3 regions of the Mangrovibacillus sp. Mu-81 genome follow, and region 1 is predicted to be linked to each of the others. Evidence: riboswitches for the same ligand, from Rfam matches in the RefSeq annotation. Region 1 holds a riboswitch; each other region holds the start of a gene.

Region 1 (7,431 bases):
CCCAATCTTCTCGAGCAGCTTGACCTTAAAAAGTATAAACTCCTCCCTAATACGGCAGGTGCGAAAACTGCAAGGGAAGCTGTAAGGCATGCGAAGCTTGCAAGGGCTTCCGGATTATGTGACATGATCAAGGTAGAGGTCATAGGGTGCAGCAGGACGCTCCTTCCCGATCCCGTTGAGACATTGAAAGCAACAGAAGAACTTGTTAAGGAAGGATTCACAGTCCTCCCCTATACATCTGATGATGTGGTCCTTGCCAAAAGACTGGAAGAATTGGGCGCACATGCAATCATGCCCGGAGCAGCACCGATCGGGTCCGGGCAGGGAATCATTAATCCTGCTCATTTACGTTTCATTATCGAGCAGTCGAATGTCCCGGTGATCGTAGATGCAGGAATAGGATCCCCTGCGGATGCCGCTTATGCAATGGAGCTTGGAGCGGATGGTGTACTCGTCAACACCGCTGTCTCAGCAGCCGGAAATCCCGTAAAAATGGCAGAAGCGATGAAGCTTGCAGTGCAGGCAGGAAGAGTGGGATTTAAAGCAGGCAGGATACCGATTAAACGTTATGCTACAGCAAGCAGCCCGATGGAGGGAATCGTCAACTCATGAATGAACGGTATTCCAGACAAGTAATATTCACACCCATCGGGGAAGCAGGACAAAAAAAAATTACCGGAAAACATGTGCTTCTGGTTGGAGCGGGGGCACTTGGTACAGGTAATGCAGAGGCACTAGTACGTGCGGGAGTAGGTAAACTCACAATTGTTGACCGTGATTATGTGGAAATAAGCAATCTTCAAAGACAGCAGCTTTATACCGAGAAAGACGCATTCGAAAGACTTCCAAAGGCCGTTGCAGCAAAAAAACACCTGAAAGAAATCAATTCCGGATCAGAAGCCGCAGCACACATCATGGATGCCGGCCCCGGTGACTTGCTGCGCCTTTCTGAAGGTGTCGACCTGATCATCGATGGCACCGATAATTTTGAGAGTAGAATGATGATAAATGATGTATCAATGCAGAAAAATATTCCCTGGATCTACGGTGGCTGTGCCGGAAGCTACGGAATAACATATACATTCACTCCAGGCAGGACACCATGTATGCACTGCCTGCTCCAGACCTTACCTTCCAAAGCTTTAACGTGCGATGCAGCAGGAATAATCTCGCCTGCAGTATCAATGGTCGTCTCATATCAAGTGGCTGATGCGTTGAAGATATTGGTAGAAGATTGGGATGCTGTCCGTCAAAGACTTACTTCATTTGATGTCTGGAGCAATGAGTTCAGCTCTGTGGATGTCCGGGGATTGAAGAAGGCAGCCTGTCCATCCTGCGGGGAAAAGCCGCAATATCCATTTCTTAAATATGAAAACCAGATGAAATCAGCCGTTTTATGCGGCAGGGATGCCGTTCAGATCCGCCCCAGCGTCTTGAAACCTGTTGAACTGGAGAGGGTGGGGTCACAGCTTGAACATGTGGTGGAGAAAGTTGAAGTGAATCCATATCTTCTTGCTTGTAAAACTGGAAAACACCGGATTGTTTTATTCAGAGACGGCCGCGCACTCATCCATGGCACCAATGATATCAAGGAAGCGAAATCCCTTTATCATCGATATTTTAATTGATGGCTATTTTTATAAGGATTGTTGCTTAAGTTCATTAAAAAGGTATTTTCTAATGAGTAAAGTTACATATCTTGCGAAAAGAGCGTGATTAATTGATATCCAAGGCCCGTCCCTCACTGCATTAAATCGGAGGAGGACGGGCCTTGGTTCATCATATCTGGATAAACCTCAACATAAAATACAGTAGGCCGCAGTCTATCGGCCGGCAAGTCTATACATCTTAGAAAAGGAGGTTTTACCATGAATGTTTGGATGGTACTGTTGAATCTTCTGATGTTTATCGTTCTTATCGGTGTATTAATTTATTTGCAAAAAAAGAAGGCTTCGTTTTCAAAAAGGGTATTCACTGCCCTTGGTCTTGGTATACTTTTTGGATTCTTCCTGCAGTGGTTGTATGAGGCGGGAGATGAAAACTTACTGCAGTCGATTGAGTGGTACAACATTGTCGGCAGCGGGTATATCAAGCTCTTGCAAATGATTGTCATGCCACTCGTGTTCGTATCGATCATTTCGGCTTTTACTAAGTTGAAACAATCTCACAATCTTGGAAAGATCGCTGTGCTGATACTGGGTCTGCTTGTCGGTACGACGGCGGTAGCTGCTGCTGTCGGGATCGCCACTACCGCTGCATTCGATCTTGAAGCAATTCAGATTGAACAAGGTGATGCAGAAACGGCGAGAGGGGAACAGCTGGAAGAAAGGGCAGCGGCGATGGATGGCCAGAGTTATCCGCAAAAAATATTGGAGCTTCTCCCTGCCAATCCGTTCTTTGATTTTACGGGTCAGCGGGCGACTTCCACGATTGCTGTCGTCATTTTTGCCGCTTTCATAGGCGTTGCCTATCTCGGGGTCCAGAGAAAGGAACAGGAAGCCGCTGCCGCTTTCAAAAGGATTGTGGATTCCGTATATGCAGTCGTCATGAGAATCGTAACATTGGTGTTGAGACTTACTCCATTCGGTGTATTGGCGATCATGGCTAAAACGGTGGCGTTGAGTGATTTCGATGCCATCATAAAGCTTGGTGAATTTGTTGGAGCATCATATATCGCTCTGATTATCATGTTTGCCATTCATTTGATTATGCTGACACTTGCAGGATTGAACCCGCTTACGTATGTGAGGAAGGTATTGCCGGTATTAACATTTGCATTTACTTCGAGATCCAGTGCCGGAACCCTTCCGTTGAATATTCATACCCAGACGAAGAAACTTGGTGTTTCAGAAGGAATCGCTAACTTCTCTGGCTCATTCGGATTATCAATCGGTCAAAACGGATGTGCAGGGGTGTACCCTGCCATGCTGGCGGTGATGATTGCACCTACTGTCGGCATCGACCCATTGACCCCTTCTTTCATCTTGACGTTAATTTTGATCGTTGCAATTTCGTCTTTCGGAGTCGCTGGGGTCGGAGGCGGAGCTACATTTGCCGCCATCCTGGTATTATCTGCTATGGACTTGCCGATTGCGCTTGCCGGTCTGTTGATATCAGTAGAACCGTTGATTGATATGGGCCGTACGGCTGTCAATGTAAGCGGGGCGATGACTTCCGGGGTTATAACCAGTAAAGTGACCGGTGAACTCGATGCAGGGACTTATAATGGGGTGCAGTCTGCAGAAGACTGACATTAAACTTTAGGAAAAACGAAAAAGGAGCATACTAAAAATAAAGTTTATTAATCCGATTGTAAAACTCGGCTTGACATCCTCGGAAAACGTGATATTATTTAGAATATTAAATTTAATATTTCTTATCCAGAGAGGTGGAGGGAACTGGCCCTTTGAAGCCCGGCAACCTACTTTTTTAAAGAGTAAGGTGCTAATTCCAGCAAAATGTAACGTCATTTTGGAAGATAAGGTAACCTTTACCTGAACAACCTTCCAATCTGGAAGGTTGTTTTTTAACGTTCTAACTGGATAAGTCGAAGTCTGGGGGAATCTTGTGGCAGAACAGAATAAAGGAGAAGAGTTTGATGAAGTGGTTGAAAGTGTAAAGTCAATGTTAAACAAGATGAAGTTCGGTTCCATCACACTGGTGGTCCAGGATGGCAAGGTCGTCCAGCTTGAGAAAAATGAAAAAGTAAGAATTAAATAAGTAAAAATGCTGACTAGACAAACTAGAGGCATTTACACGTTCAGGGTGATACTCCCCTTTTGTGTAAATGCCTCTTTTTCTATTCGAGCGAAAGAAGGGGGTCAGACTTTGTTAACTTATCAAACTTGGACTCAACCAACCTGCCCTTTTGAAGTAGATGAAACCTACAAGGGGGCCCTGAATGTCTTGGAGTGGGCATACGAACATTATGGGGAAGATATTCTTTATGCTTGCAGCTTTGGTATAGAAGGAATTGTACTGATTGATTTGATTTCAAAGGTCAAGCCTTCAGCAAAAATCATCTTCCTTGATACAGATGTCCATTTCAAAGAGACATATGAAACGATCGAGAGCGTCAGGAAATCATACCCTGATTTAACGATCATCCTGAAAAAGGCAGCGTTGACATTAGAAGAACAGGCTGAAGCCCATGGTGACAAGTTGTGGGAAAACAATCCCAATCAATGTTGCGATATAAGAAAGCTGCGCCCACTAAAAGAAGCATTGGCGGAAGGCCATGCGTGGATTTCGGGGTTGCGCAGGGAACAGTCCGAAACGAGAAGGAACGTAAACTTCATCAATCGGGATGAAAAATTTGAATCGATAAAAATATGTCCGCTCATTCATTGGTCATGGAAAGAAATCTGGAGGTACGTTCACAAACATCAGCTTCCTTATAATCCTCTCCATGATGAAGGATATCCCAGTATAGGCTGCGTCCATTGCACAGCCCCTGCCTTTGACAGGAACGACTTCCGCTCCGGCAGATGGAAAGGTAAAGGGAAGACCGAATGTGGACTTCATTAAGAATGGTGCAATTCATTGCTTGAAATCATTGCAATTTGCGTAAGTCTGTTTTTTGCCATTAACATCGGTGCAAGTGGAGCGGCTGCATCGATGGGAGTGGCTTATGGAGCAGGTGCCGTGCAGAACATGAGAACAGCATTGTTGATCTGTGCTTCCGGAGTATTGCTGGGGGCGGTAGTGGGAGGCGGGGAAGTAGTTAAAACAATCAGTTCGGGGATCATCCCACAGGACATACTGACGATTAAGATTGTAGTTATTATCCTGCTATCTTCAACCCTGTCATTGTTTCTCGCCAACCTGATCGGTATTCCTCTTTCTACAAGTGAGGTAACAGTGGGGGCGGTAGTGGGCGCAGGTGTTGCATATCAGGTATTGTATGTGAAATCCCTTTTCGTCATCATGACTTTTTGGGTAGTGATCCCCCTTATAGCATTTCTTATTACTTGGCTTAGTGGAAAAAGCTTATATCTCCTGAAGAAAAAGGGATATACATTTGAGAAGAAGTGGCTGGGACCGGTGCTCATTGGGGCAGGATTCTTAGAGGCTATTTCTGCAGGGATGAATAATGCAGCCAATGCTGTCGGCCCGTTGGTAGGAGCTGGCATTATGTCCATAGGGAGCGGGATTTGGCTTGGAGGATTTTTTGTGGCTCTCGGTGCCATGTTGCTTGGTAGAAGAGTGGTTGAAACGAATGGTAAAAAAATCACCCGGTTTACAAAAGAGGAAGGCATCATTATATCAAGTACAGGAGCCATCCTGGTGATGATCAGTTCCTTATATGGGCTGCCAATGCCACTCACTCAAGTAACATCTTCCTCCATCATCGGTCTCGGTGCAGCAAAAGGAGGAAGAATGATGCTGAAGAAAAAAATCGTTGCTAAAATCATAAAGATTTGGGTGGTGTCGCCCCTCATTTCACTTAGTATGTCTTATTTCCTGATCAAGCTCGTGATACAAAGTGATATTTATTCAGTCGTCGTTCCGATCAGCGTAATCATCGCCACTATCGGAGCACTTTCTTTAATGAAGATTATTAACGAAGAAAGAAGATCACTGCAGGAAGAAGGCGGAGGCATTTAATCTTAATACCGACTAAATCGATAATTTTAAGGAGGATATGAATTGAGTCTACAACCGCATGGAGGAACATTGATACAAGCATATAACCCTGAAGAATCCTTACAAGGAATCACCCATGAAATTGAATTGGATGACATAGCCTTGAGTGACTTGGAATTGATTGCAATTGGTGCATACAGTCCTTTACAGGGATTTTTATCAGAAGAAGACTATAACAGTGTAGTAGAAACAATGCGACTGAAAAGTGGAATCGTCTGGAGCATACCGATTACACTACCCGTCAATAAATCCAATGATTTAAAAAAAGGGTTGAAAAGCAGACTCGTATATAAGGGGATTTCATACGGAACCATTGAAATAAGCGACATATTTGAACCCGATAAGGAGAAGGAGGCACTTCACGTTTATGGTACTGGTGACCGGAATCATCCAGGAGTGAAAAAACTATTCCAACGCGGTGATGTCTATGCAGGCGGCAAAATCACACTTCATAAACGCCTGTCGAGACCATTCCCTGCCTACTCATTTGACCCGTATGAAACTAGGAGGAAATTTCAACAAAAAGGTTGGAAGACCATTGTCGGCTTCCAAACTCGAAATCCTGTTCACAGGGCTCACGAATATATTCAGAAAACGGCACTGGAAACGGTTGACGGATTATTCTTAAATCCTCTGGTCGGTGAAACCAAAACGGATGACATCCCTGCGCCAATCAGAATGCAGAGCTATGAGGTGCTGTTGAAGAACTATTATCCGGGGGATAACGTGACACTTGGTGTTTTCCCCGCTGCCATGAGGTATGCAGGTCCCAGGGAAGCGGTCTTTCATGCACTGGTGCGCAAAAATTACGGATGCACTCATTTCATTGTTGGACGTGATCATGCAGGAGTTGGAGATTACTATGGCACGTATGATGCTCAAAAAATCTTTGATCGGTTCAGTCCGGATGATATCGGTATCATACCTCTCCGGTTCGAACACAGCTTCTATTGTGAAAAGTGTGAAGGGATGGCGACAGCCAAAACTTGTCCGCATGATCGGAAACATCATGTCATCTTATCCGGGACGAAAGTGAGAGGGATGTTACGAAACGGAGAAATTCCGCCTTCCACATTCAGCAGGCGTGAAGTAATTGATGTATTAATCAGCGGATTGGCTCAGGAAGTCCAATCATAAGAAAGGAGGAGTTTAGATGAGCAGCGGAACAGAGAATATCGTCTGGCATGAGGCGGCAGTAAAAAAGGATTCAAGACGGAAAAAGAATGGTCACGGAAGCTTTATATTATGGTTCACCGGATTGTCTGCATCCGGAAAGTCTTCCGTCGCCAATAAGCTGGCGCATTCCCTTTTCGAAAGCGGAAAGCAGGCAGTGGTCCTTGACGGTGACAATATCCGGCATGGTCTAAACAGCGATCTGGGTTTCATAGAGGGGGATCGCAAAGAAAACATCAGAAGGATCGGAGAAGTATCCAAATTATTTATCGAGAGCGGACAAATCGTGATTACCGCCTTCATTTCACCTTACCGGGGTGACCGGGGTCTAGTCAGGGAATTAGTGGAACCGGACGAATTCATCGAAGTTCATGTGAAATGCTCCCTGGAAGAATGTGAGAAAAGAGATCCAAAGGGACTTTATCGAAAAGCCAGAAGAAATGAAATCACAAATTTCACGGGAATCAGCGCTCCTTATGAAGAACCGTTGAATCCGGAAATTGTTTTAGATACTGAAAAGGATTCGATTGGTTTATGTGTAGAGAAAATCCTGAAAGAATTAAAGCAAAAACGTCTTATTTAAGGAGTGAATGAAATGGCTTATATAAAATC
Region 2 (7,431 bases), on a different contig from region 1:
CTTGAGCCTCTTCGAAGAAAGAAACAGTGGCAAACGTTGCTTCCTTCCGTGTCTCCCGGTTTACCGATTGTGTGAATGGCCCCATTTGGGCAAGTGTTCTTTCTTCTCCTTGAAAGGCAATTTTTGCTGAAGCCATTAACTTCGTGTATTGAGATGATAGTTTATTTTCCTGTTGAAGCAGCTCGACCACTTCCGGTGAAAAAGTTTTGATTTCACTTTCAGCCAATGAGAATAGTTGTTTGCCCCAACGCTGTTCCAATTCTTTCCGAAACGCTGAATTAAGGAGTTCTTTATAGTAACCGGTGACCAGCCCCTGAACCTCAGGTAATATATCATCCAAATAATCCTGTTCCTCTTTATAAAAGTCATCATTCGTATCAATGGAATGGCGGATATAGCAGATGTTCTGCATTGTATCAAAATCGAGGCGTATTCTATTTATTTGATCCATTGCAGAAATTTGATCATCAATTGAAGCTGCTTGCTTGAATTCAGCCAAAGCAACGGTAAACCCTTTCTTTATCTCTTTCAATACCGGTCGTTCATATGTAAACTGTCCAAATTTCATCTGAGTTCCCCCTTTTTCAAAATCCATTTATACTATTCGACTCATCAACCTGATTCTCCTGTGTTTCTGAAAATTTTCATCTTTGAAAACAGAAAAAAGAACCTTCATGTATAAAGGCTCTTTCACGAAATCAATATGATAAATCCTTGATTGATAATCCCAGCTTCTTCACAAGATTAATGGCGTCATCTTTTTCATCCGGTGAAAGAGCCGACATCAATTCATGGATTCTCTCTTCATGATTAGGAAAAATACTGTCAATCAGGCTTCTGCCGGATTCTGATATCTGTGCATAGGTGACACGTCTGTCTTTTGGGCAGGCAACCCGTTTCAGATATCCTTTTTGTTCGAGTTTATCCACCACATATGTTATACTTCCTGATGCTAACAATATCTTTCCGCCGATTTGCTGAAGAGGCTGATCACCTTTGTGATAAAGAAGCTCTAAAACAGCAAACTCAGTGGGATTCAATCCGTTTTCCTGTATATTTTTATTAATCTCTTCATTTAATGCTTTAAAAGCACGGGAAAGTACGATGAAAAGCTTTAATGATTGCTTGGTGTCCTGGTTTTCCTTCATATTCTTCATTCCTTTAATTAAACTAATATCTCAGTTTCAAAATATTATACTAGAATTATGGACTGAAGTCAATCTTACCAAGATTCATATAGCTCATTTTAAAAACCTCCGTCAACCGATTAGGCTTGACAGAGGTTTACGATTGGGTGTATTTAATTTAAAGTGACACATCGATGATTGTATGATTAAGTGGTGGTTCTATGAGGTCAATGAAGTTTGAGGAGAAACTTAATGATTATGAAGCTGTCTTCTTTAATAAACTTTTTATTACCTGGCTAAACTCATATGGAATTTCTTGAATATTCCTTTGATTCATTCGCTTATCACATTCCTGGTATTGATTTAATAACCGATCTAGATGCTGACTGCATTCAATGGTTTCATTTGCACTCAATCCCAGGCTTTCCCCCAAAGAAATCATTTCAGCACGTTTTTGATTGATTTTTACGATTAACCACTTTTTCTTAAGATATTGACCCATTTTCTAACTAGCTCCTTTTTATTTTGTCTCGTTCAGTCTGTAAATACAACTGAGACCAATAAATAAACCGCGCATATTGACGCAGATACTTGTCCCTGATGATACTGAAACACCTGTCTCTCTTGATTTGAATCTATTACTATGAATGTTACTTAGATAGTATCGCAACTATTACTAGAAAAGTAAATAGATTCGCAAAACAAGACAAAATAACTAGTATTGCCTGCTTTTTTGACAAAAATCGTCAAACGTCCCCGTTCAGATCATAAGCTGATATTCCCCTTCCGAAAATGATATATTCATGGGGGACATTTGGGTAGAATCCGTCTCTTAGTTCCTTCCATCCCATTTTTTTATAAAAGTGAACCGCAGCTTCATTGTCCTTTCTCGTGGTCAGCAATGCTTTTGTTTCCGTTCTGTTTTCAAGCAATGTCTTCACTAATTCCTTAGCGATACCACATCGCCTGTATTTAGGGTGGACGCCTAATTCCGCCAGTTCCATACAGTCTTCCATCCAGCTGGGATCCCCATGTAAATGCTTTGACAATAATTCATGATAGTATTGGCCTTTTTTGGAAGAATAACCGTAAATAAATCCTGCCAGCCTTTGTTCAATAACGGCGAAATATCCTTCAAAATCCGGATATTGAAAATGGCGATTAAATTGTTTTTGCATCTGCAACGGGTCTGCACCATATAGGATTTGATACAAATTGAGCATTTTAATAAAATACTCGCTTCTGATTGTGATGGGAATCAGTTCCATCGCTTCACACCTTTCGAGGGGAATGGTTGGACCGACCTAAAGGGTATTACCTTATTTTATGCATTCAATCTGAGTATGAACACCATTCTATGTTCTCTGCCGAATATGAAAGCCCTGAAACCACATGTCGCACCGGGGCAACGACATTATACAACAATAAAGGAGAAAAAGACCTGTGGCTTTTTCTCCTCTTCTTATCAATAGATCGGCACCCACCCATCTTTTGTAACAAAGATACGGATTGCCACCACTTGTTTATCATTACTCAATGTAAAATAGTGGCGAATGTTTTCCGGTACTGAAATTAAATCACCCGGGTTGAGGTGGACTTCAAAAAAGTTTCCGTCTCTCCCTTGAATGATGAATACACCATGACCACTTACGATGAATCTGACTTCATCATCGGTATGATGGTGCTCCTGCTGGAAATTTCTCAACAGGTCCTCCAGGTTCGGAGTACTTGAGGATAATGAAATGACATCCCAGGATTTATACCCTCTTCTCTCTGAAATATCTTTTATTTCTTCTCTGAACGATTCGATGATCGTGTTTTTCTCATCTTCTGTTAAATCATATTGCTCCACAAGTCCGGGATCCAATTTTGTTATATTCCAATTTTCATAGATTACACCTTGCTCATGTAAAAAAGAAATTACCTCATTTTGATTTTCCACAATTCCCTCCGAACCCTGGATCTTAATAGTTGCCATTATTTAAATCCTCCTCTTCACGTATATAAATTCAGATTCTGTAAAGATACTATCTTCAGTTGATATTGAAATAAAAACTCGCAGGCTTCAAGAAGCTTTTTGGCTTCAAATGAGTTCCTGCCCCATACAGTAATTCCATGATTTCGTATCAAAACTGCACCTTTATCGTCCCGGACGTGCTGTGAAAACTCCTCAGCCAGATCGGGGATGTGTGCATGATTGAAGATGATCGGAATCGTTAATTCGTCATCTTCTCCCCATTTATCAAAGGCTTTGATCAATTCCTGATTTCTGAATGTAATCTCCCCGGCGTCCCCATACAACTCACTCACTACATTATTTGGCACAGTATGTACATGAAGACTGCACCCAGCCCCGCTGTTCAGAAAGATTCTGCTGTGCAGCATGGTTTCGGCCGAGGGACGTACTTTCGTTTTTTCCACCGGTTCACCCATTCCATCCACCAGCAGAAAGTCTTCATCCGATTTCTTTCGCTTATCTTTACCGCTTGCCGTTACCAGAAACGTGATCGGGGAAGAACTGACTCTGATAGCAAGATTTCCACTCGTCCCCATGAACCAGTCACGTGCGGCAAGTTCTTCTTTTACCCCGGCAAGATCTTCCCATATTGATTGCTCGCATTTCATGCAGCTGCCTCCTTCTCCGGAACTAATCTACAATCGTTGAATGCGTTAATAATGTTTAAATGGATCGGTATAGCACAAAAGTATACATCAGGTTTATCCACGGGCACTAATCTCCCCTCCCCAAAGCCTCAACGCTTTATCCAGGTCGGTATGTCTTGTTGCAGCATCTGTGAGGGGAATTCCTTTCAGTACCGCATCGATAGCCTGCAGAAAGGCTGATCCTCCGGCTGAAGCACCATCGGGATGCCCGTGCACACCTCCTCCGGCATTGATGACACAATCTCTCCCGAAGTCTTCAATCAATTGAGGAACCAGTGCGGGATGGATGCCTGCTGAAGGAACAGGAAAAGTCCTTTTAAACAGATCAGAGTTCGTCAGCTCTTTGCTGATGGACAGTACTTGTCTTTTTTCTAATGCCACACTGCCGTAAGGCGAAGGGAATAAGGAGAAATCAGCACCGGTCATTCTTAATAGCTTTCCAAGCCATAAAGAATAATCAACACCGTATTGAGGTGAGGCCGCTGCAGCTCCTGCAAAAGAAGGATGAGCCATGATCGGCAGTCCGATTTCATTATCTTCACGCAGTTCCTGAAGAACATCCAGACCGTAAGAAAACACATTGAATAACAATGCATCTGCTCCAAGCTCTCTTGCCTTTCTCGCTTTTTCCCTTAAGCCTGACGTTCTTCCACTCAGATTAACGGCATAAAGGGTCCTCTTTCCAGTTACTTCATTTACCTCCTTCAGAACGTTTTTACCCTGCCTGACTCTTTCTTCAAAAGGTGTCAGTTCATTGTCAAAAAGAATTTCATCATCTTTTACCAGGTCTATCCCCCCTAGTGCCTGGGCCCTCAACTGGTTCTTAAGATAATCCTTGTCCCTCCCGATTACTCCTTTGAAAATGCTCATTACAAGTGGTCTGTTAGAAACTTTCACAAGTTCTCTAATTCCTTCAATACCAAATCGAGGTCCCGGATAACCTTTTTTCAAATCATTGGAAAAATGAATATTTCTTAACTTAACCTGGCCGTCAAGCGATAGTTTGCCGAACACGGTTGTCAAGATCGCAGGTATATCATTCGAATAATTCCCTGATGGGTACGCTATTTGAATTTCTGCCGCAGGAATCTCACCCTCTTTTTCTTTCACTGCCACAACTGTTCCCTTGTATTTTCTTAATTGGTCCTTTTCAAGTAATGGAAGATCGGTCCATGAACCGACTGTCAGTCCGAGAGCAATCCCTTCCGCTTTTTCTTGAAATGATCGACTCTTCCCTGTTATTTCGTATGTAGCAATTACTTCTCCCACTTGAGATACCTCCTGGCTGGTATAAAGTTAGAAAATCAATAAAAATACAAAAAACCCCTTCGATAAGAAGAGGTTGGCTATCACTCTATCTTATCTGTCAGCATTTACCATGCTGCAAGAATTAGCACCGTGCTTAAATTAAGTCGGTTGCCGGGCTTCATAGGGCTGGTCCCTCCGCCTGCTCTTGATAAGAATTTCTTAAATATGAATGTAATTTCAGTTGGATTATGTCATCATTTTTCAGTTCTGTCAATCTATTTATCGAATAATTTCAAATTTTCAATTCGTTTCACGACTTCTTCTAGTCTCTCTAAACTGGTCAATAACCCCACACGTACATAGCCCTCCCCATGCTCACCAAATCCTACGCCAGGTGCTACTGCAACTTTGATCTCATTAAGCAATAAGTCTGCAAATTCAACTGATGAAAAACCAGCTGGAACTTTTAGCCATGCAAAGAATGAGCCAGCAGGTGCAGAAACATCCCAGCCAATCCTTTGCAGACCGTCTATCAATGTTTTTCTTCTTTTTTCATATGTCGCAACCAATTCATCCACGCACTTTTGCGGACCGAGTAATGCAGTCTCCGCAGCTTCCTGAATGGCACCGAATAAACTTACATACAAATGATCCTGGAGAATATTAAGGGCTTCGATCACACTTTTGTTTCCAACAGCAAACCCCACTCTCCACCCTGCCATATTATAGGTTTTGGACAATGTGTATATTTCAATGCCTACATCCTTTGCTCCATCCGTTTCAAGGAAACTGACTGGCTTTTGACCTTCGAACCCAATCGCTCCATATGCAAAATCATGTACGACACAGATATCATGTTTGCTTGCAAGCGATACCGTATCCCTGAAGAATGCAGGTGTAGCAACAGCCCCCGTAGGATTATTCGGGTAGTTCAAGAACATGAGTTTTGCCTTCTGTAAATCTTCTTCTGGAATCGTTCCATAATCCGGCAGGAAATGGTTCTCTTCCTTCAGCGGCATCTTCGCCATCCTCGCCCCCGAAAGCGACACTCCTGATAAGTAATCCGGATATCCCGGATCCGGTACCAATACGGTATCCCCTGAATTCAAAAGCACTTGTGGGATTTCCACAAGACCTGCCTTCCCCCCGAATAATACAGCCACTTCATCTGCCGGGTTAATATCCACGCCATACTCCCGTTTATAAAATTCAGCTGCGGCTTCCTTAAAGGTTGCAAGGCCCCTGAATGGAGAATATTTATGGTTTCCTGGTGATTTCACTGCTTCCCTCATCGCCTCTACAATATGCGGCGGGGTAGGCTGATCCGGATTTCCCTGCCCCAAATTTATGACGTCATGCCCTTCATTTACCACTTTTTGAACTTTTTCCGTCAACGATGCAAAAAACTGCTTCGGCAGTGTTTGGACTCTTTCTGCTTGTTTAAAGGTTTTCATCATATCACCCACTACATTTTTTGAAAATTTTTTACTTTCAAATTCTAGTCACAAATGATATAACGTAAAGTAATGATTGTAAAGCGAAAATTCATATTTCTGTCAGAAGAGGTGTTCATTTGATTAAAAAAATTGGTATTGCACAAATAGATATTGCATTCGGAGATCCTGACGAGAACAAAAAACGGGTTCGTCATTGGGTGAATAAAGCAAGCGAAGCCGGTTGTGATATTGTCGTTTTCCCAGAGCTATGGACTACAGGCTATGATTTGACCAGAATCGAAGAAATTGCAGATGAAGATGCACGGGACAGTACCGCTTTCCTGACAGACCTTGCTTCCCGCCATTCCATTCATATCGTTGGGGGTTCCATTGCAAGTAAAACGAGTGAAGGGATAGGGAATAATCTACTTGTGGCTGACAAAAATGGCAGTATCGTCAAAGAATATACAAAACTGCATTTATTTAAACTCATGGATGAACATCATTACTTGATTCCGGGTAAGGAAGATGGTTTGTTCAAGCTCATGGATACTCAGATGGCTGGCATGATCTGTTATGACATCCGCTTTCCTGAATGGTTCAGAAAGCATGTCATCGACGGCGCAAAAGTGGTTTTTGTAGTGGCACAATGGCCCGCAGTAAGAATTTCCCACTGGAGAACACTTTTATTGGCCAGGGCCATTGAAAATCAGTGTTTTGTCATCGCCTGCAACCGTGCAGGCAATGATCCGAAAAATGAATTTGGCGGCCATTCGATGATCATAAGCCCATGGGGGGACGTCATTGCTGAGGGAGATCTTGATGAAGATTTGATCACTGCAGAGATTGATTTAGATGAGGTGGAAGAAGTAAGAAAGAAAATACCCATCTTTCAAGATCGCAGACCTGAATTTTATTAATTTAAATTTTCCAAAAAAAGTTGTTGACTCATTAAT
Region 3 (7,431 bases), on a different contig from region 1:
ACCCCGTTTGCGTCGAGACCTTGCTGGATTTGGAATTCTTTGACGGCCTGTTCTGTTTTCTTGCTGTAATAGCCGTCTGAACGGTCGAGCATGAATCCGAGGCCTTTCAGCATTTCCTGTGCGTTTTTCACTTGGTCGTTATTCATTTCCGGCTTTAGCGGCTTGTCGAGTTGAAGAGGATGGGCGTAATAGTAGGCCGGTTGTTTGACCGGGATATCCGGCATGATCCCCTTCTTGTGAATCCAGTTCCCGTTCGGGGTGAGCCACTTGTACATGGTCAGCTTGATGTTGCTGCCGTCACCCATCGGAACGGCTTGCTGGACCGTGCCTTTTCCGAAGCTCTTCGTACCGATCAGCGGGTATCCTTCCGTTTCCTTCAGTGCCCCGGCGAGGATTTCTGATGCCGATGCGCTGCCCTCGTCGATCAGGACGACAACCGGATAGGCTTTTTTCTTTTTGTTGCTGGAGAAGGATTTCATGACTTCCCCGCTGCGTTCCTGGATCTGGATGTAAGGCTTCTTGCCTGTTACAAACTCCTGAAGGATCTGTTCGACGCTAGACAGCAGACCGCCCGGGTTGCCGCGGACATCGATCACGAGTCCTTTCACGTTTTTCTTTTCAAGTTCTGCCAGCTGCTTTTTAAAATCGACTGCGGTATTTTCAGAGAATGTGGTGATCTGGATATATCCGGCGGTGACCCCGTTCACTTTTTTCACATCCGAATGGACAGTTTCGACCGGTATATCGTCCCTTTTGACGGCGACTTCAATCGGATCCGACACGCCTTCCCTCAGCACTTCCAGTTTCACTTTGGTGCCCTTTTTTCCTCTTATCTTAAGAGTGGCTTCATACAGATCCAGGCCGTCGATGCTGCTGCCGTCGATTTTGACGATGCGGTCATTCGGTTTCAGACCTGCTTCTTCTGCAGGCGAATTTTTAAAAGGGGCAACGATGACCAGTTTCCCGTCCATCATCGTGACTTCTGCCCCGATTCCTTCAAAGGAAGAATCGAGCGCGTCATTAAACTGTGATGCTGTTTCGGCGTTCATATAGACCGAGTAGGGATCGTTCAAGGTCTTCAGCATCCCTTGTATCGCGCCCTCCACAAGCTCCCCTTTGTTTACATCCTGAAAAAATTTCTCACTGATCAAATCATACGCCACTTCTACTTTATGAAGCTTGTCATTTACTTCGCCTTTGCCGCTGAACTCTGTTAGCCCGTCCCCTGAATCGGTAAAATCAAACAGGGTGACCCCTCCGTACATTCCGCCTGCCCCGATCAGCATGCTGATCACAATTGCAATGATAAGCTTTCTGCCTCTCAACTCCATTTTTCCCCCTCCAACTTGTTGTCATGACTGATAAGAAAAGTGCCGGCTGCCATCGGTTGAAGATTGATTGTCCATTTCCGGATCATTCAGCAGTACTGCTTGTCTCCTTTTTTCACCAAAGTATGGCTCAGCAGCCGGACACTACGAAAAGCGCTGCGATTCTTATCCAAAGAAAAAGACACCACACAAAAACGCGCTGTAGGCGGTGCGATGTCTTTGCTTATTTAACTATATGTTGGAGGGGGACGGGTTATGATACTTTAGCCGTTCACAACGCGATTGGGTTGAAATTGTTTCAGATGGGAGGAAATCATGCTCCCCCATTTCTCGAATTCCACCAGAAAACCGTCATGGCCAAACGCAGTGGAGACAAAATAATGCCTTCCTGACCGAACCTGATGTGTGAAGCTTTCGAGATATTCGGGAGAGTAAATCAAATCACCTTCGTAGCTGACCGTGATCAGTTCAGTTGGATAATTTCCCGCTATGTCATCAAGCGTGCATCCGCGGTTCCTGCTCAAGTCATGCGAATTCATGGCTTTCAGGAGTGTCAGGTAACTGTTCGGATCGAAACGCTTTGCAAGCTTCTTTCCCTGGTAATTCAAATAACTTTCAACTTTAAAAGAAGACTGTGTTTCTTCACGCTTGAAGCGGTCGTCAAAAAGACGTGGTGTCCTGTACGTGACCATCCCGGCCATTCTCGCAATCTCCAACCCTTTCAGGACCGCGCCTGGCAGGTAATGACCGTGTTGAAAATCGGGATCCGATTCGATCGCCTGGATGCCGATATGATTAAATGCCAGCCCGTAGTCGCTGAGAGCTGGTGTGACGGCAAGCGCGAATACTTTGTCGACGAAGGATGGGTACATCATGCCCCACTCCAATGCCTGCATTCCGCCCAAAGAACCGCCGACCACTGCATGAAGATGAGCGATCGACAGTTCTTTCAGAGCAAGATATTGAGCGTTGACCATGTCTCTTACGGTGACGTCCGGAAATTGTCGGCCAAATGGTTTCCCTGTTGCGGGGTTGATGGATGCCGGACCGGTGCTGCCGTCGTTGCCGCCCAGCACGTTAAAAGAAAGAATTGTGTACTCGTCAGTATCCAAGTACGAATGGGGACCTATGAGGCCGTCCCACCACCCTTTGCAGTCCGGCGTCCCTTTTACAAGGTGATTGCCAGTGAGTGCGTGACAGATAAGGATGACCGGTCCTTCCGTCCTGCCGAGCCTTTCATACACAAGCTCCACCTGTTCAAGCGTGCTGCCGCATTCCAAGGTCAGGGATGGGATCGTAATGGAGTTCACTTCATATTGTGTGTTACTGGTGTGCGGGTTCTCCATTCCGTCGCCTCCTTTTTTGGTGAGTGATTGGGGGGGAAGAGGGTCAGATTGAGCTGTCCGCCCCCCATTGTTCTATTTTTTATTTTCAAATGCGTGGCCATTGAAATCGCCCGGATTATACCGGTGATGCAGCCAGTGCCGCTTCGATCGCGTGATCCAGGTCTTCCAACAGGTCTTTAGCCGACTCCAATCCGACCGATAAGCGTACCAATTCTTCCGTAACACCGGTTGAACGCAGTTCCTGATCATTCAATTGCTGATGGGTTGTCGAAGCAGGATGGATGATGAGTGACTTTGCATCCCCCACGTTTGCCACATGTGACCAGAGGGTGATGTTGTCCACGACTTTGCGTCCGGAATCCCTTCCGCCTTTGATGCCGAAGACGACGATCGAGCCTGCTCCTTTTGGCAGATATTTTTGAGCCAGTGCATGTGACGGATGCTGTTCGAGACCTGGATAGGACACCCACGCCACACCGCTGTGCTGATTGAGGTGCTCAGCGATTTTCAATGCGTTTTCCGTGTGTCTTTCGATTCGCAGGTGCAGCGTTTCAAGCCCCTGCAGGAGCAGGAACGCGTTTTGCGGGCTTAAGCACGCCCCGAAGTCACGCAGCAGCTGGACCCTTAATTTTGTAATGAAAGCTGCTTCGCCGACATCGATTCCAAAGCGGATTCCATTGTAGCTTGGATCTTCTTCTACAAAGCCCGGGAATTTCTTGTTATTCCAGTCAAACTTGCCGCCGTCGACCACGAGTCCGCCGATCGCTGTACCGTGGCCGCCAATCCATTTCGTGGCGGAATGGATGACAATGTCCGCTCCCCATTCAATCGGCTTGGTGAGATACGGAGTGGCGAATGTGTTATCGATGATCAGTGGAATTTCGTTGTCATGCGCCACTTTCGCAACAGCTTCAATGTCAAGAACGTGAAGGCTCGGATTTCCGATCGTTTCGGCAAAAACAGCCTTCGTTTTCGGCGTGATCGCGTTCCGGAAGTTCTCCGGATCGGTCGGGTCGACGAAGTGCACCTTGATGCCGTACTTCGGAAGCGTCGTGGAGAAGAGGTTGTATGTTCCGCCGTATAGATTCGTAGCAGCGACGATTTCATCCCCTGCTCCAGCGATATTCAAGATGGACAACGAAATCGCAGCCATCCCGGAAGAAACACCGAGAGCGCCGATCCCGCCTTCCAGCAGGGCAATCCGCTTTTCAAGAACATCGACCGTCGGATTCATGATACGGGAGTAAATATTCCCCTCCTCTTCAAGACCGAATAATTTCGCAGCGTGTTCGCTGTTATCAAATACATATGAAGTCGTCTGGTAAATCGGCACCGCACGTGAACCTGTTGATGGATCGGGCTCCTGGCCCCCGTGAAGTAATACCGTTTCTACATCGAATGATTTTGTCATAATGAATTCCTCCTGGCAATTTGGTTTGTTGGTTTTCCATTGACTTTTTGCGTAGTAATGTTTTGAATGCTTGCAGATTGGCGGTTTCGGGTTTGGATTCATCAGACTTGCGAAATGGTGAGTAGTGAGTAGCGAGCTGCCTTCACCGACCCGGCAATCATTCTAGGAATTTTTTAAGAGAAGAGGAAAAATCAAAAACCCCCTTCCTAAGAAGAGGGTCTAATTTAATAGGCGGTCCTCCTCTTATCTTTCAGACAAATGTCTGCAGGAATTAGCACCTTTTCATGCAGTCGCAGAACTTCCTGCGAGCATGAAGGTTGCCGGGCTTCATCGGGCCTAGTCCCTCCGCCTCTCTGGATAAGAGCGATTAAGTTGTCAATAAGTAGTGCGTTGAAATGAATTATAAAGGCATCTTCACTCAACGTCAAGAGTGTTTTCTGATTTTTTTAATTATTTTATACATTTTGTGATTGCTTCGTTGAATTGGGTGACGATGTCCTCTGCGTCTTCGATTCCTAAAGATATTCGCACGACATATGTGTTTATGCCCAATTTTTCCTGTGCTTCTCTCGGCAGTGCCCGATGTGAAGTGCCGAGCGGATAGGAGACGGTCGTTTCCACTCCTGCAAGGGTCGGCACGATTTTGATCCAGCCGAGAGATTTGAAGAATGTACTGATATCGCATGATGCATCTAGCTCGATGGTCACGATCGCTCCGTTACCTTTTTCAGAAAGATCATGCGGGTAATATACATGTTTTACGTGTTGATTCGTTCTTAAGTTTTCACTGAGCTGGCCGGCGTTATGGGCCTGCGCACCCATGCGGAGGCCAAGTGTTTTTGCCCCTCTTGCAGTCAGCCATGCTTCAAATGGACTTAGATTGGAGCCCATGTTGACTACTTTTTCCCTTGCTTTTTTTACGAGGTCTTCTTTCCCGGTCACGACGCCTGCCGTGATGTCGCTGTGTCCACCGATATATTTGGTGGCACTGTGAGCAACGAGATCGACTCCTTCAAGATAAGGCTGTCGCAAGTATGGAGTAGCGAATGTGTTATCGATGATCGTTTTGAGCTGATGTTTTTCGGCAAGCTCCACCAACTGTGGGATGTCTTCCACCCTCATGAATGGATTGGTGACTGTTTCGCTGTAAAGCAGTTTAGTATGAGGTGTGATGGCGTGTTCAATTTCTTCACGGTTGGTGAAGTCGACGAAAGTTGTCGTGATTCCGAACCCCTTCAACTCTTCCTTCAGCATATGGAAGGTGCCTCCATACAGGTCCTCAGCTGCTACGATGTGGTCGCCGGATTTCACAACCGCAAGTACAGCAGCCAGAATCGCCGACAAGCCTGAAGATGTCGCAACCCCGGCAGACGCGCCTTCAAGTGCAGCTACCATCTGACCTAGTTCGTCCGTGTTCGGATTCCCCGTCCGCGTGTAGAGGTAAGGTGATTTTCCTTCATAGAAACCTTCAAGCTCTTCCAGTGATTGAAATGAAAAAGCGGAAGTCTGGTAGATCGGGGTCGTCTTGCTGCGGATATCCCCGGTTCCTTTTAACTGGCTATGTACGACTTTTGTTGTGAACTTCATGATTGTCATCCTTCCTCTTAGATCAATTGGCTTTAGAAGAGTGTATCATATTCAGAAGATTGTGAGGAAGAGAAATGTTTCGGTTGTCGGATTATTTTTTTGGAGGATGTGGTTGTAGGCTTGGAGATTTTTCGACAAGTTGCGCAATTATCTGGAATCCGGCGCAATAAATTCATATGCGGCTCAAATATTGTGGAAGGGGAGCAATTATCTAGTAACCAGAGCAATTATTGAAAAAGTGGCACAATTATCCTGTAAAGCAGCGCAATTCTTAATCTCAGCCGTACAATTTCACTGTTTAATTTCATGCCGAATACTTATTTATCCTAATCTTACAGAGAAAAATGATAGAATCATGTCAATTTCAAAACAAAAAACCTGCCGCAATTTCCACAGCAGGTTCCTCGCCCATCATCTACACTCGTTCCAAACAACCGATCAAGCGATTTTCAATATTGAGCGCGAGCGTTTTCAGTTCATCATGATCGACGAGCTCGATCAGTTTGCTTGGTTTGGCCATGCCCACTTTCGTCTTGCCGTTTTCTGTGTAGACGGTCACCTTACACGGCAGGAAGTAGCTAACCAGCATGCTCTGTTCGAGGACTTTTTTCGCTTCATGGGGATTGCACACTTCCAGAACGAGCACTTCTTCATCGAATTCCAGGCCTTTGTCTTTAAGTTTCCCGGCAAGATCCAGATTCCATAGAACACCAAAGCTTTCTTCTTTCAGAGCAGCCTCCACCTTCTCCGCTGCTTCCTTTACATTCATCGAAACTTCCTTTGTGTAATGAAACATCCAGTACTCCTCCTTCATTTTCTCTCACATCATAGTGTCTTCAACAATAATATTCCCATACTATTAATATACCTCGTGGAGTATCATTTAAACGTCAAGGGTGAGGGTCGGGCTTTCACGCCTCAGTCCATTCCTTCGACCATTTCATCCATCATGTCTTCGTTCATGGGACCGACGATTTTATGCCTGATTTGACCATTAGTGTCGATCATGTAGGTGGTCGGAATCGTGAAGGCGCGGTATTCTTCGCCGATTTCACCGTCTTCGTCCAGCGGGATTGGGAAGGTCAGTTCGTAGCCGTCAACGAATTCTTGGACGGCGTCTTTTCCTTCGTCCATGCTTGTCAGGTTCACCGCCAGGATTTCGACATTTTCTTTGTCTGCATTTTTTTCGTAGTATTTTTGCATATGCGGCATTTCCGCTTTACAAGGCGGGCACCATGTCGCCCAGAAGTTCAGGATCACTTTTTGACCTTCGTAATCGGAAAGCTTCACTTTTTCACCTGCCAGCGTCGTGAGTTCAAAGTCCGGTGCACTGTCGCCTTTTGCCAGACCTCTCCCGGCATTCGACAGGTCCATTGACTCCTCTGCAAGCTGTGCCGCTTCTTCCCTTTCTTTTTTTTCCTGCTGATCCTGGAAGACGTTCACTAGGAAGATTCCGATCAGGAGAGCCACGACGGCCAATGCGAAATTACGTTTATTCACTGGTGTTTCCTCCCTGTACTATGATATTGCGCCCGCGGAGTAAAAATAGCAGGACGATGGCTAAAATGATGTACGTCAGTAGTGTCATATCTATTTGGAATCCTCCGAAGGAATTCATCAGAAATTGGATCATTGTAAAAATTGTGAGAAGCTGGATCGACCATACGTTTTTTCCTTCAGTGCCCAATTTTTTCAGCAAAAAGAGAAGCAGGACACTGTTAAAAATCAGTTGTAAGCTACCTGCAATGTAAGCCCCGTG

The links. Region 1 has a riboswitch for S-adenosylmethionine ahead of V6B33_RS14820 (YezD family protein). Riboswitches for the same ligand answer to the same signal wherever they lie in the genome.
Region 2: another riboswitch for S-adenosylmethionine. It lies ahead of V6B33_RS08215 (2,3-diketo-5-methylthiopentyl-1-phosphate enolase); the one in region 1 lies ahead of V6B33_RS14820 (YezD family protein).
Region 3: another riboswitch for S-adenosylmethionine. It lies ahead of V6B33_RS04770 (O-acetylhomoserine aminocarboxypropyltransferase/cysteine synthase family protein); the one in region 1 lies ahead of V6B33_RS14820 (YezD family protein).

The regions. Positions count from the first base shown of each region.
Region 1 covers NZ_JBAJHU010000007.1:76,525-83,955, reverse strand. Annotated here, with positions in the region: gene V6B33_RS14835 (thiazole synthase) at 1-612, shown strand, start outside; gene V6B33_RS14830 (thiazole biosynthesis adenylyltransferase ThiF) at 609-1,628, shown strand; gene V6B33_RS14825 (L-cystine transporter) at 1,869-3,251, shown strand; SAM riboswitch class I at 3,374-3,485, shown strand; gene V6B33_RS14820 (YezD family protein) at 3,568-3,720, shown strand; gene V6B33_RS14815 (phosphoadenylyl-sulfate reductase) at 3,829-4,527, shown strand; gene V6B33_RS14810 (inorganic phosphate transporter) at 4,543-5,607, shown strand; gene sat (sulfate adenylyltransferase) at 5,650-6,783, shown strand; gene cysC (adenylyl-sulfate kinase) at 6,800-7,402, shown strand; gene V6B33_RS14795 (nitrite/sulfite reductase) at 7,415-7,431, shown strand, end outside.
Region 2 covers NZ_JBAJHU010000003.1:214,225-221,655, reverse strand. Annotated here, with positions in the region: gene V6B33_RS08245 (M3 family oligoendopeptidase) at 1-568, opposite strand, end outside; gene V6B33_RS08240 (MarR family winged helix-turn-helix transcriptional regulator) at 699-1,157, opposite strand; gene V6B33_RS08235 (aspartyl-phosphate phosphatase Spo0E family protein) at 1,384-1,629, opposite strand; gene V6B33_RS08230 (GNAT family N-acetyltransferase) at 1,874-2,395, opposite strand; gene V6B33_RS08225 (1,2-dihydroxy-3-keto-5-methylthiopentene dioxygenase) at 2,593-3,105, opposite strand; gene V6B33_RS08220 (methylthioribulose 1-phosphate dehydratase) at 3,123-3,752, opposite strand; gene V6B33_RS08215 (2,3-diketo-5-methylthiopentyl-1-phosphate enolase) at 3,846-5,060, opposite strand; SAM riboswitch class I at 5,148-5,254, opposite strand; gene V6B33_RS08210 (pyridoxal phosphate-dependent aminotransferase) at 5,315-6,493, opposite strand; gene V6B33_RS08205 (carbon-nitrogen family hydrolase) at 6,613-7,395, shown strand.
Region 3 covers NZ_JBAJHU010000002.1:209,645-217,075, forward strand. Annotated here, with positions in the region: gene V6B33_RS04760 (S41 family peptidase) at 1-1,331, opposite strand, end outside; gene metX (homoserine O-acetyltransferase MetX) at 1,592-2,674, opposite strand; gene V6B33_RS04770 (O-acetylhomoserine aminocarboxypropyltransferase/cysteine synthase family protein) at 2,790-4,085, opposite strand; SAM riboswitch class I at 4,326-4,449, opposite strand; gene V6B33_RS04775 (trans-sulfuration enzyme family protein) at 4,536-5,672, opposite strand; gene V6B33_RS04780 (DUF302 domain-containing protein) at 6,088-6,468, opposite strand; gene V6B33_RS04785 (peroxiredoxin family protein) at 6,591-7,172, opposite strand; gene V6B33_RS04790 (hypothetical protein) at 7,165-7,431, opposite strand, start outside.